One region of the Agathobaculum faecis genome, then DNA from elsewhere that is predicted to be linked to it. Evidence: a T-box and tRNA genes for the amino acid it is inferred to sense, from the RefSeq annotation. Region 1 holds a T-box; the other regions hold tRNA genes.

Region 1 (4,114 bases):
CAGGCCGATGCCGAACGCGTAGCCTGAGTATTCCTCCGGATCGATACCGCTCATCTCAAGTACCTTGGGGTGTACCATGCCGCAGCCGAGGATCTCGATCCAGCCCTCGCCTTTGCAGAGCGGGCAGCCTTCGCCGTGGCAGCGGTAGCACTGGATGTCCATTTCCGCCGACGGCTCGGTGAACGGGAAGTGGTGCGGGCGGAAACGGACGACCGTGTCCTCGCCGTACAGCTTTTTGGCGAACAGCTCGAGGATACCCTTGAGGTCCGACATGCGGATGCCCTTATCGACGACCAGCCCCTCGATCTGGTGGAACAGCGGGGAGTGGGTCGCGTCCACCGCATCCGAGCGGTACACACGGCCGGGCGCGATGATGCGGATGGGCGGCTTTTTCTTCTCCATCGTGCGCACCTGCATCGGGGAGGTCTGCGTGCGCAGCACCACGTTGTCCGAGATATAGAAGGTGTCCTGCGTGTCGCGCGCAGGATGGTCCTTGGGGATGTTGAGTGCTTCGAAATTGTAGTGGTCAAGCTCGACCTCCGGACCTTCTGCGATCGAGAAGCCCAGGCCGAGGAAAATTTCCTTGAACTCATCCAGCACGATGTTGAGCGGATGCTTTTTGCCGATCACGACCTCCTCGCCCGGCAGGGTCACGTCGATTGTTTCGGCCTCCAGCTTGTGCGCGAGCGCGGCCTGCTCAATGACCAGCTTCTGCTTTTCGATTATGGTTTCGATCTCGGCGCGCACGTCGTTGATGAGCTGGCCTACGGCCGGGCGTTCCTCTGCGGCAACGTCCTTCATGCCCTTGAGGAGCGCGGTCAGCTCTCCTTTTTTGCCAAGGAACTTGACGCGCGCTTCGTCAAGCGCGCGCGGGTCCGCGGCGGCGGCAAGCTGTTCCTTTGCGGCCTGCAGGATGCCTTGCAGCTTTTCTTTCATGGTTGCCTCTCCTTTTTATATGAAAAATCAGCGTTTGGGACAAAATAAAAGCCTTTCGTCCCATGAATTAGGGACGAAAGGCATAAAAGCAGCTTCCGTGGTACCACCCTGATTCCCAGCCGGAGCCGGGCGCTCATTGAACGCCGGTAACGGGGCGTCAACCCGCCTGCGCCTACTGGAAAAGCCGTTCAGCGCCGGTGCTCGCAGGGGAACTTCGCGTCATGTCTCTTTGGGCGGCTTGCAGCCAAAGGCCGCCTTCTCTGAAAAGAGGGGGATGGCGTTACTTTCCCTGTTCATCGCAGTTTGGTATTCATAGACAGTAATATTAAACCACATCTTTCGGGGGATTGCAAGTGGAAGGCATGTTTTTTTTGACAGGCAGGAAAGAGGGGGTGCCGCGCCGCTTGACAAATCTGTGGTTTTTGGATATACTGTTAAAGTTGATATGCAAAATGCGATGAAAAAGAGGAGTATTCCCGCTTCGCGCGCTGCAGAGAGAGGGCGGTCGGTGCAAGCCCTTGGGCGGAGGGAAGAAAGTCGCTTTGGAGCAGGAGGCCGAATGCCAGTAGGCTGTCCCGTCCCGCCCACGTTACGGGCAAACGAGTGCGCGGCGGCATTGCCGCGAATTCAGGTGGTACCACGGAGCACGCTTCGTCCTGTACGGACAGCGTGCCTTTTTGTTTTCCGCAATCAAACCGAAAAGGAGACAGACCAATGAGCGAACTGCCAAAGACCTACGACCCGAAATCGGTCGAGGACAAGCTGTACAGCTTCTGGAACGATTCCGGCTTTTTCCACGCCGAGGTCAATCCGGACAAGAAACCCTACACCATCGTTATCCCGCCTCCGAACGTGACCGGCCAGCTCCACATGGGCCATGCGTTCGATGAAACGCTGCAGGACATTCTCATCCGCACCAAGCGTATGCAGGGCTATGAGGCGCTGTGGATGCCCGGCACCGACCACGCGGGCATCGCCACCCAGATCAAGGTGGAGGAGACGCTCCGCAAGGAGGAGGGCAAGACCCGCTATGACCTTGGCCGCGAGAAGTTCCTCGAGCGCGTGTGGGACTGGAAGCACCAGTACGGCAACCGCATCATCAGCCAGCTCAAAAAGCTCGGCTCCTCCTGCGACTGGGAACGCGAGCGCTTCACCATGGACGAGGGCTGCTCCAAGGCCGTGCGCGAGGTGTTCGTCAACCTGTATGATAAGGGCCTGATCTACAAGGGACACCGCATTATCAACTGGTGTCCGCACTGTGCGACCGCGCTTTCGGACGCCGAGGTTGAGTACGAAACCCAGCCGGGCAAGCTGTGGCACATCCGTTACCCGCTGGCGGACGGCTCAGGCGACCTGGTGGTCGCCACCACCCGTCCGGAAACCTTTATGGGCGACACCGGCGTGGCCGTCAACCCGAACGACGAGCGCTATCAGCATCTGATCGGCAAGACCTGCATCCTGCCAATCATGAACCGTGAGATCCCGATCTTCGGCGATGAGTACGTCGATATGGAATTCGGCACGGGCTGCGTCAAGGTCACGCCATGCCATGACCCGAACGACTTCGAGATGGGCCAGCGCCACAACCTTGAGCAGATCCTCGTGTTCAACGAGGATGCGACCGTCAACGAAAACGGCGGCAAGTACGAGGGGATGGACCGCTACGAATGCCGCAAGGCGGTTATCCGTGACCTCGAGGAGGGCGGCTACCTTGTCAAAACCGAGGACCACGAGCACAACGTCGGCACCTGCTACCGCTGCGGCACGACCGTTGAGCCGATGACCTCCGCGCAGTGGTTCGTCAAGATGGCGCCGCTGGCGAAGCCCGCAATGGACGTGGTACACGAGGGCAAGACCAGGTTCGTGCCGGACCGCTTCGCCAAGACCTACCTGCGCTGGATGGAGAACGTGCATGACTGGTGCATCTCGCGTCAGCTCTGGTGGGGCCACCGCATTCCGGCGTTTTACTGCGACGACTGCGGCGAAATGACCGTCTCCAAGGAAGACGTCCACGTCTGCCCGAAGTGCGGCAGCAAAAACGTCCGCCAGGAGGAGGACGTGCTGGATACCTGGTTCTCGTCCGCGCTGTGGCCGTTCTCCACGCTCGGCTGGCCGGAAAAAACGCCGGAGCTTGACTACTTCTACCCGACTTCCACGCTGGTCACGGGGTACGATATCATCTTCTTCTGGGTGGCGCGCATGATCTTTTCGGGCGTCGAGCATATGGGCGAGACGCCGTTCGAGACCGTGTATATCCACGGTCTGGTGCGCGATGCGCAGGGCCGCAAGATGTCCAAATCGCTCGGTAATGGCATCGACCCGCTGGAGGTCATCGACCAGTATGGCGCGGACGCGCTGCGCTTCACGCTCGCGACCGGCAACAGCCCCGGCAATGACATGCGCTTCTCGACCGAGCGCGTCGAGGCGAGCCGCAACTTCTGCAACAAGATCTGGAATGCGTCCCGCTTCATCCAGATGAACCTGACGATTGGCAGGGACAAGGCGGCGTCGCTGCCCGCCGACCTCGCGCTTGAGGACAAGTGGATCGTCTCCAAATATAACACGCTGGTGGCCGAGGTCACCCGCAACATCGACCAGTATGAGTTGGGCCTGGCCGCCGCGAAGCTGAACGACTTCATCTGGGATAACTTCTGCGACTGGTATATTGAGATCGCCAAGACCCGCTTGCAGGCGGGCGACGAGAAAGTGCAGCAGGTGCTATGCTATGTGTTGTCGGGCGCGATGCAGCTGTTGCATCCGTTCATGCCGTTCATCACCGAAACCATCTGGCAGGCGCTGCCGCACGAGGGGCCGTCGGTGATGGTGTCTCAATGGCCGCAGTATGACGAAACATTGCGCTTTGCGGAAGAGGAAGCGCAGATGGAGACCCTGATGGACGCGGTGCGCGCGATCCGCAACCGCCGCAGCGAGATGAACGTGCCGCCCTCCAAAAAGGCCAAGGTGCTGATCCTGACCGAGAAGCGCGATACCTTCGCCGCCGGTGCGGGCTTCTTCCCCAAGCTGGCCTATGCCTCCGCGATCGAGCTGGTGGACGCAGTACCCGCGGACGCGGCCAAAATGGCAAGTGTCGTCACGGGCGACGCGCAGCTCTATATGCCGATGGGTGACCTGATCGACTTCGCCGCCGAGCGCACGCGCCTCGAAAAGGAGAAGGCCA
Region 2 (4,114 bases), on a different contig from region 1:
TACCTGCCGGTCTGGTGGTCTTTGGACACGGCGGGCGGCTCGGGTTGGGAATTCGATCCGTACAGCTACATGATGCGCAAGGAAACAAACGATTTTTCCGGCTGCACCGTGGAGGAGCTGGCGTATTACCTTAGCCTGTCGGACGGCGCATATGCCGAGAATATCCTGCATGAACTGGACCTGCAGTGGCGCTGGTCGCCGCAGGAGGTGGAAAACGCGGTTGCGGGCAACGATATCGCGCGCGCGGCCTGGGAACGGCACCGCGGCAGCTTTGAAGCGCGGTTCCCGCCGGATGAGATTGAGGCCGCGTACCAGGCCGTGCGCGATTACACGGCGGCAAATGGGTTTTCGGTCGAAAACCTGCGCTATGATCCGGCCAGCGAGCGTGCATGGTCGGAAAACATTATGGAAAGCGGCGTGCTGCGGGACAACGTGCAGGAGGACGGCCTGACGATCGACAATGTAATTACCGTCATAGGCGACGCGCGCTTCGGCGAAGGCGCATGGCGCGACAAGGCCGACGGTTACTCGTTCACCCTGTACCGCGGCGCAGACGGCAAGTGGGTGCAGGAGGATGGTGCCTTTGGCTACTGACCCGATAAACCTTAGCGAATCCTTTGCGGGTTTCCGCTTGACACCCCAGCGGGCCCGATGGTAAGATATCCTTAAACAAAGGGGAGTAGTCGGCGCGGCATGCCGCGCGGCAGCGCCAACAAGCATGGCGGGGCGTGCGATCCCGTTCTGGCTGTTGCCTGAAATGACCAGACCTGCGTTTTCCTGTGGGAAGACGCAGGTCTGTTTGTCTTTCCCAGAGGCATCCCAGGTCCGGAAAGCGGCGTCTGGAATGGAGATTCTGCCATATATTATGTATAGGGGGCGATAACGTGGAATTTTTGTATGAGGGCCTGCTTTCGATCACTTGGCAGCAGGTGGTGATGTACTGCGTCGGTGGGTTCCTGATCTGGCTGGCGATCGAAAAACAGTATGAGCCGTCGCTGTTGCTGCCCATGGGCTTCGGCGCGATCCTGGTCAACCTGCCGCTTTCCGGCGTGATCGACCAGATGACGCAAGGCGTGGGCGAGACAAACGGCATTATTCAATGGCTGTTTGAAGCCGGCATCGAGGCGAGCGAGGCGTTCCCGCTGCTGCTGTTCATCGGCATCGGCGCGATGATCGACTTCGGCCCGCTGTTGGCAAACCCCAAGCTGTTCCTGTTCGGCGCGGCGGCGCAGGTCGGCATTTTCCTGACCATCATCGCGGCCGCGCTGCTGGGCTTCGACATCATCGACGCGGCCTCCATTGGTATCATCGGCGCGGCGGACGGGCCGACCTCGATCCTGGTGTCGCAGGTGCTCGGCTCGCGCTATGTCGGCGCGATTGCGGTTGCGGCGTACAGCTATATGGCGCTGGTGCCGATCATCCAGCCGTTTGCGATCAAGCTGGTGACGACAAAGAGGGAACGCGCGATGAAAATGCCTTACGCGGCCGGTCAGGTCAGCCGCCGCACGCGCATCCTGTTCCCGATTGTGGTGTCGATCGTCGCCGGACTGGTCGCGCCCGCGTCCGTGTCACTGGTGGGCTTTTTGATGTTCGGCAACCTGATCCGCGAGTGCGGCGTGCTGGAGAGCCTGTCCAAAACCGCGCAGCATGAGCTGGCCAACCTGATTACCCTGCTGCTGGGCATTACAATCTCGTTCTCCATGCGCGCGGCGCAGTTTGTGACAAAAGAAACGCTGCTCATCCTGTGTCTGGGGCTGATCGCGTTCGTGCTGGATTCAATCGGCGGCGTGCTGTTTGCCAAGGTACTCAACCTGTTCTGCAAAAACAAGGTCAACCCCATGATCGGCGCGGCAGGCATATCGGCCTTCCCCATGTCCGCGCGCGTGATCGAGAAGCTCGGCATGCAGGCCGACTGCACCAACCACCTGCTGATGCACGCGGTGGGCGCGAACGTCGCGGGTCAGATCGCCTCGGTCGTGGCCGGCGGCGTGATCCTTGGATTTTTCATGTGAGAAAGGGGCGCGTAAAGGATGAATGAAGCTGTATGGACGGCGATTGCCCTACTCGGGCAGGGCATGGCGGGTATTTTTACCGTGCTGATCGTGATTGCCCTGATCGTGGCGCTGATGGGGAGGCTGGATAAAAACAATAAAACTTGACCGCAGAAAGGCTTGCAAACCCCGTCCTGTTCTGGTATAATAATCAGGTAACCAAATGAATGGGGTTGTAGCTCAGCTGGTCAGAGCGTTCGCCTCACACGCGAGAGGTCGTGGGTTCGAGCCCCGCCAACCCCACCAGTGGAAAACCGTCACGAAAGTGACGGTTTTTTCGTTTTTTGAGGACGGGGAGCCGCGTCCGGCGTTCATTCGGGACGCTGGTTTTTGCGCCGGAGGTGCGTGACGAGCTGGTGGACCAGGGCGATATCATCGCCCGTCAGGCCATCGATGGAGATGGTCTGCGTTTGCGGTACGCAGAGAATAAAATCGGTCGACACCCCAAAAAGCTGCGCCAGTTCGACGATATACTGCGTGCTGGGGACACTGATGCCCATTTCCCAGGCGTTCACGCTGGAGCGCGTGATATCCAGGCGGCCCGCAAGCTCGGCTTGCGACAGGCCGAAATTTTCACGCAGCGTCTTGATGCGTTCGGCTGTTGCTATCATTTTCATCACCCTTTTAGTATAGGGTAATGTAATCGAATTGATACTGCATTATCAAATAGATGTTTGCAATTGACATATAAAGCCGCGGGCAGTATACTGATACTGGGTGATAAAGGTGATAAATATGAAAGCTACGGGGATTGTGAGAAAAGTGGACAATCTGGGGCGGATCGTACTGCCGATGGAGCTGCGCCGGACTATGGATATCGCGCGCGACGACCTGCTGCAGATCAGTATGGCGGGCGGTGAGATCCGCCTGACCAAATTCCAGCCGGCATGCCTGTTCTGCGGCGAGTCGCTGGAGGTCGTCGATTTCAGGGGCAAACGGGTGTGCAGAGGGTGCATCCGCAAGCTCCAAAAAAGCCTGAAAGTGAACAAACGCCGTCCTGTTCGGGGGCGGCGCTGAAAAAACCCTGCCGCGGCTGCGGCAGGGTTTCTGTTATGCGTGAACGCATGTCTTGTGCGATGCGATTGAGCGGGCGATATAGGGCTGCACCTCCTTGAGCGGGATACCGAGAGCGACCGCCAGTTCGCTATGCAGCAGATCTTCCGCGCGCTTGCGGTAGCGCTGGTCGATTTGGCTGACGCGCCGGCCGTTGCGCCGGGATTTGGCGTACACCGTCTTAATCAGCTGCACCAGCTCATGACAGTCGTGGCTCTGCAGCGCGGCCTGGTAGTGCTCGCTCGCCAGCCGGAGGCTGTGGGTGGTGAAGCTATCCTCCTCAATAGCGGGGATGGATTCGATCAGCGCTTCGGCCTGCTCCCTGGAAATGACCGGACGCATGAACACCGGGGAATCGACCGGTATATAGATGGTTTCCGTGCCGTATACGGGCGTGAGGGTGTAGTAAAGGCGGCCCTCGTCCCTGGCGAAAGCAGGCTGTCCCACCGCGGTCACCTCACAGACGCCGCTGGTCCCGTAAACGATGAATTCGCCCGTGTGATACATTTTATTCCTCCTCGCAAATATGGCCGATGCGGAAGCGTTCCGCACTTCTGCGTTATAAAACTCGGCTGTTCTATATAAGATTATAGCATATTTTGTGGGGAAATGTAAGCGAAAATTATTTTTTGTTCACAGGCCGGCCCGTGCGGCCGCTTCGTGCGTCAGGTAAAAGTGCAGGTGGTCCTTGATCTCGCCGTTATAGAGCAGCTCCGCGCGGTGCAGCGTCCCCTCGTATGCAAAGCCGCATTTTTCCAGCACGCGGCGGGAGGCTGGGTTGTCCGGATAGCAGGTGGCCGAGATCAGGTCGAGCGCCATCTGCTCAAAGCCGAAGCGGAGGACCGCCCGCACCGCCTCGGTCATATAGCCCTGCCCCCAATAATCCACACCGAGCGCGTAGCCGAGCGAGCGGGCCGAGCCGTACTGCCGCGCGGAGTCTGCAATCAGGCCCACCGAACCCATCAGGCGGCGGTCGCCCCTGCGTTCGACCGCCCACACGCTCGGCTGGT
Region 3 (4,114 bases), on a different contig from region 1:
TCAAGGACCTGCACATGCAGGTGCCAGAGGGCGCGATATACGGCTTTCTCGGCCCCAACGGCGCCGGAAAGTCCACCACCTTGAAAATGATCCTCGGCCTGGCGCATCCTACCGGCGGCGAAATAGACGTATTCGGCAAACGGATGAATGCGAAAAACCGACTGGATATCTTAAAGGATATTGGTTCCCTGATCGAATCCCCTTCTTATTATGGCCATTTGACCGGCGAGGAAAATCTGAAGATCCTGCAGACGCTGCGGAAGGTTCCGGAACAGAATATTCGCGAGGCGCTCGAAATCGTTCGCCTGACCAGCCAAAAGGACAAGCAGGTCGCACATTACTCCCTCGGTATGAAGCAGCGGCTCGGATTGGCCGCCGCACTGCTTGCGCATCCCCGCCTGCTGATACTCGACGAGCCAACCAACGGTCTGGATCCTGCGGGGATTCAGGAAATGCGTGAGCTGATCTGCGACCTGCCGCGCCGCTTTGGCATGACCGTGCTGGTATCCAGCCACCTGCTCAGCGAGATCGATCAGATGGCGACCCATGTGGGTGTAATTGCGGATGGCGCCCTAGTCTACCAAAATACGATCGACCGTCTCCACGAGAAAAGCGAACATCATCTGGCGCTTCGTACGCTTAACAACCCGCTGGCGCAGGCGATCCTGACCCATGACGGCGTAATTAATGACTTGGACGCCGACGAGATTATTCTGCCGCCGCTGGAAAACGAAGAAGTCGCGCACTGCGTCGCCCTGCTGACTGACAGCGGGATTGGCGTGCTCCGTATTGAAGAACGCCGCAAAAACCTGGAGGATATTTTCCTGGAACTGACGGAGGGGGCGGCAAGCTTATGAAAGCGCTCAAAATGGAGTTTTTCAAATGCAGGCGCCGCCGGATATGGCTCCCTCTGCTGGTTATGCTGGCGGCGCAGCTCGCCTGGGGGCTGTACAGCCTCCGCGCGCTGTCGGAGCGGGAGCTGCAGCAGGGCTGGGCGATGATCCTATATAATTTCCCCATGCTCAACGCAATGATGACGCCTGTAATCGCGGCCGTGGTTGCCTCCCGTCTGGCTGATATTGAGCATAAGGGGCAAACCCTCAAGCTGCTTGAAACCGTGCAGCCAACCGGTTCGCTGTTCGACGCGAAGCTGATCTGCGGTGCTGCATACATGACCGGTTTTCTCGCCGTGCAAATGGCGGTCGTCCTGCTGTTCGGCATCTGCAGCGGTTTTGCCGGAAACCCACCGGTGACAAAGCTGACGGAATATTTTTTCTCCAGTTTGGTCACAACCCTGGCGATCCTGCTCTTACAGCTTGTCCTGTCTTTGCAGATCCAAAATCAGATGATCGGCATGATCGTCGGGCTGATCGGCTCGTTTATCGGACTGTTCTCCCTGTTTTTCCCGCCCAGCTTTCAAAAGGCTTTCGTATGGGCGTATTACGCGCTCCTGTATAACACCGGCATGGCGTGGGACGCATCGACCCGTATCTCAGACTATTACTTCATCGATTTCAATCTCAGCGGCTTTCTTTGCCTGATCGCATATTTTCTGGTGATTTATGGGGTTGGCCGCGTGCTTTTTATCCGGAAGGAGGTCTAAACCATGCTGTTACGCACAATCTATGCAGAATTTTGCAAGCTGCATCACTCGTTTATCTGGCTCGCGCTTATCATTCTCCCCATCGTGTCCGCAGGATTGGGTACGGCGAATTATTTGAATAACCTGGGTCTGCTCACGGACCAATGGTATTCGCTCTGGACACAGCACGCCCTGTTTTACTGCGCGCTGTTCGCTCCTGCCCTGACCGGCGTCTACTGCGCTTACGTCTGCCGTCTGGAACACCTCAACCGCAACTGGAACACCGTGATGACCCAGCCGATCCCTATCAGCGTCATGCTGGTTTCCAAGCTTTCCGTCGTATCCTTTTTGACGCTGCTCACGCAACTTTTCATCGGTATACTGTTCCTGATTAGCGGTAAGCTTGCAGGGCTGACCGCCCCTGTTCCATTTGCGCTTGTCTACTGGGTATTCCGCGGCTGGTGGGCGCTCACGGTGCAGGCGGCGCTGCTGCTTTGCGTTGCGCTGGTCATCCGGTCGTTTGCCGTTCCCGTTGCCGCAGGCATCCTTGGTGGATTTTGCGGATTACCCGCGCTGGTCAAAGGCTTCGGCGTGTACTTTCCTTTTTCTCTGCTCAGTCTTGGGATGTGTTCCCACCATCCGACCGAGCCAATGGACTGCAGTGCGGCGGCATTCCTTATCAGCTCGTGCTTTTACCTGCTCCTGGGTCTTACTGCCAGCCTGCTTTGGCTGAAAAAAAGAGATATCAAAACAACATAAAAAGGAAGCGCGGCACGCCGCGCTTCCTTTTCCCTTATTTACAAAGAAAAGCCGTTTCTGAAGAAACGGCTTTTATGGTGGACATTGACGGGTTCGAACCGCCGACCTTCCGCACGTCAAGCGGATGCTCTTCCAGCTGAGCTAAATGTCCATAGAAAGGACGGTAAGCGTACCGTCCGTATTCGCTTGTGCAATCAGTTCTTGCAGCGCTCGAGATACTCGCCTGTACGGGTATCAATCTTGATGCGTTCGCCCTGTTCGATGAACAGCGGAACCTGCACCGTAGCGCCGGTTTCAACCACTGCGGGCTTGAGCGTATTGGTTGCCGTGTTTCCCTTGAAGCCCGGATCGGTTTCGGTGATCTCTAACTCGACGAACAGCGGGGCTTCTACCGCAAACACGCTGCCTTTATAAGAGCAAACCTTGACATTTTCATTTTCCTTGACAAAACGAAAATCATCACCGAGCGTGTCCTTACCAATCGGGATCTGCTCGTAGGTTTCATTATCCATGAAGTAGTAAAGGTCGCCCTCGTTATAGAGATACTGCATATCGCGGCGCTCTACATATGCGGTTTCATATTTATCAGTCGGATTGAAAGAACGCTCGGTGACAGCGCCGGTGATCACGTTCTTCATCTTGACGCGAACAAAAGCAGCACCCTTGCCCGGCTTTACATGCTGGAACTCGATAACCTGCTGCACCTGACCGTCCATTTCAAAAGTAACGCCATTACGAAATTCGCCTGCGGTCATAATCGGTATTCCTCCAAAGAAAAAATCCTCGTTTTGCTGTCCTCACGAACAGCGCTTATTTATATTACCCCAATTTTCCCGTTTTGGCAAGAGGATTTTTCAATTTTTATTAAAATTTTTTTCACCCCACAAAACAGGCAAACGGCGCCGTTTATGAAACGGCGCCGCGCAGGCCCTATTCCCTTATATGTCGTGGCAGGTTCAGCAGCAGCAACCGCAGTTGTTTCCGCAGTTGTTCATATCGCTGTATCCATTATTGTTCTGGCAGCAGCAGATCCAGATCAGGATGACCACGATAATGATCCACCACCAGTTGTTTTCGCCCCAAAGAGAATTAGAAGAACACATAAGTTATTTCCTCCTATCAAAGATTTCACTTCATACTATGGAGGAAGCAGCGCGTTGGTTACACGGCGTCAGAAATTTTTCCCAGCAGTCCGTCCCGAAACAGCCCCCGCACCTCTACGGCTACCGGCGTATTCTTGCAAATCCCTCCCCCCTCTATATAGATAGGAAAGCCATATTGTCCATGCGACATCCAGCGTCCGCCCACACAGTGTTCCGGCAGGACCTCCAGCGTTTTCCCCACAAACCGTCCAAGGTATTTCTCTGTGAGCGCAGCCGCAGCCTTTTTAGCACGCGCGGCTCGTTCCGCCTTCACCGCTTTCGGCAGCTGCCCGTCCATTCGGGCGGCGCGCGTCTTTTCGCGGATCGAAAACGGGAACACATGTACTGCGGAAAACGCGCATTTTTCCAAAAACGCAAGCGTTTGTGCGAACTCCTCTTCGGTCTCCCTGGGAAAACCAACGATCAGGTCGGTAGTCACCGAGCAGTCCGGAAAATATTTTTTCAGCAGTTGTACTTTATCATAATACGCTTCCGTTGTGTATTTCCTTCCCATACGCTGCAGTACACTGTCGCACCCGCTTTGCAGGGACAAGTGAAAATGGCGTGCAAGGTTGGAAAATCCTGCTGACCGCTCGCAAAACTCCCTGTCAACAATGCGTGGGTCGAGAGA

The links. The T-box of region 1 lies ahead of H8S45_RS08100 (valine--tRNA ligase). A T-box ahead of a tRNA ligase gene usually reads a tRNA of that ligase, here a tRNA-Val.
Region 2: it has a tRNA-Val gene. The T-box ahead of H8S45_RS08100 (valine--tRNA ligase) is inferred to sense a tRNA for this amino acid. The anticodon was not compared.
Region 3: it has a tRNA-Val gene. The T-box ahead of H8S45_RS08100 (valine--tRNA ligase) is inferred to sense a tRNA for this amino acid. The anticodon was not compared.

What each region holds. Positions count from the first base shown of each region.
Region 1 covers NZ_JACOPL010000006.1:175,788-179,901, reverse strand. Annotated here, with positions in the region: gene pheS (phenylalanine--tRNA ligase subunit alpha) at 1-936, opposite strand, end outside; T-box leader at 1,003-1,242, opposite strand; T-box leader at 1,385-1,598, shown strand; gene H8S45_RS08100 (valine--tRNA ligase) at 1,651-4,114, shown strand, end outside.
Region 2 covers NZ_JACOPL010000002.1:188,545-192,658, forward strand. Annotated here, with positions in the region: gene H8S45_RS02890 (M56 family metallopeptidase) at 1-594, shown strand, start outside; gene H8S45_RS02895 (sodium ion-translocating decarboxylase subunit beta) at 885-2,012, shown strand; gene H8S45_RS16525 (hypothetical protein) at 2,031-2,159, shown strand; tRNA gene H8S45_RS02900 (tRNA-Val) at 2,221-2,297, shown strand; gene H8S45_RS02905 (helix-turn-helix domain-containing protein) at 2,363-2,662, opposite strand; gene H8S45_RS02910 (AbrB/MazE/SpoVT family DNA-binding domain-containing protein) at 2,787-3,068, shown strand; gene H8S45_RS02915 (CarD family transcriptional regulator) at 3,102-3,611, opposite strand; gene H8S45_RS02920 (GNAT family N-acetyltransferase) at 3,738-4,114, opposite strand, start outside.
Region 3 covers NZ_JACOPL010000001.1:292,737-296,850, forward strand. Annotated here, with positions in the region: gene H8S45_RS01410 (ATP-binding cassette domain-containing protein) at 1-857, shown strand, start outside; gene H8S45_RS01415 (ABC transporter permease) at 854-1,603, shown strand; gene H8S45_RS01420 (ABC transporter permease) at 1,607-2,341, shown strand; tRNA gene H8S45_RS01425 (tRNA-Val) at 2,417-2,492, opposite strand; gene efp (elongation factor P) at 2,536-3,099, opposite strand; gene H8S45_RS01435 (hypothetical protein) at 3,298-3,444, opposite strand; gene mtaB (tRNA (N(6)-L-threonylcarbamoyladenosine(37)-C(2))-methylthiotransferase MtaB) at 3,503-4,114, opposite strand, start outside.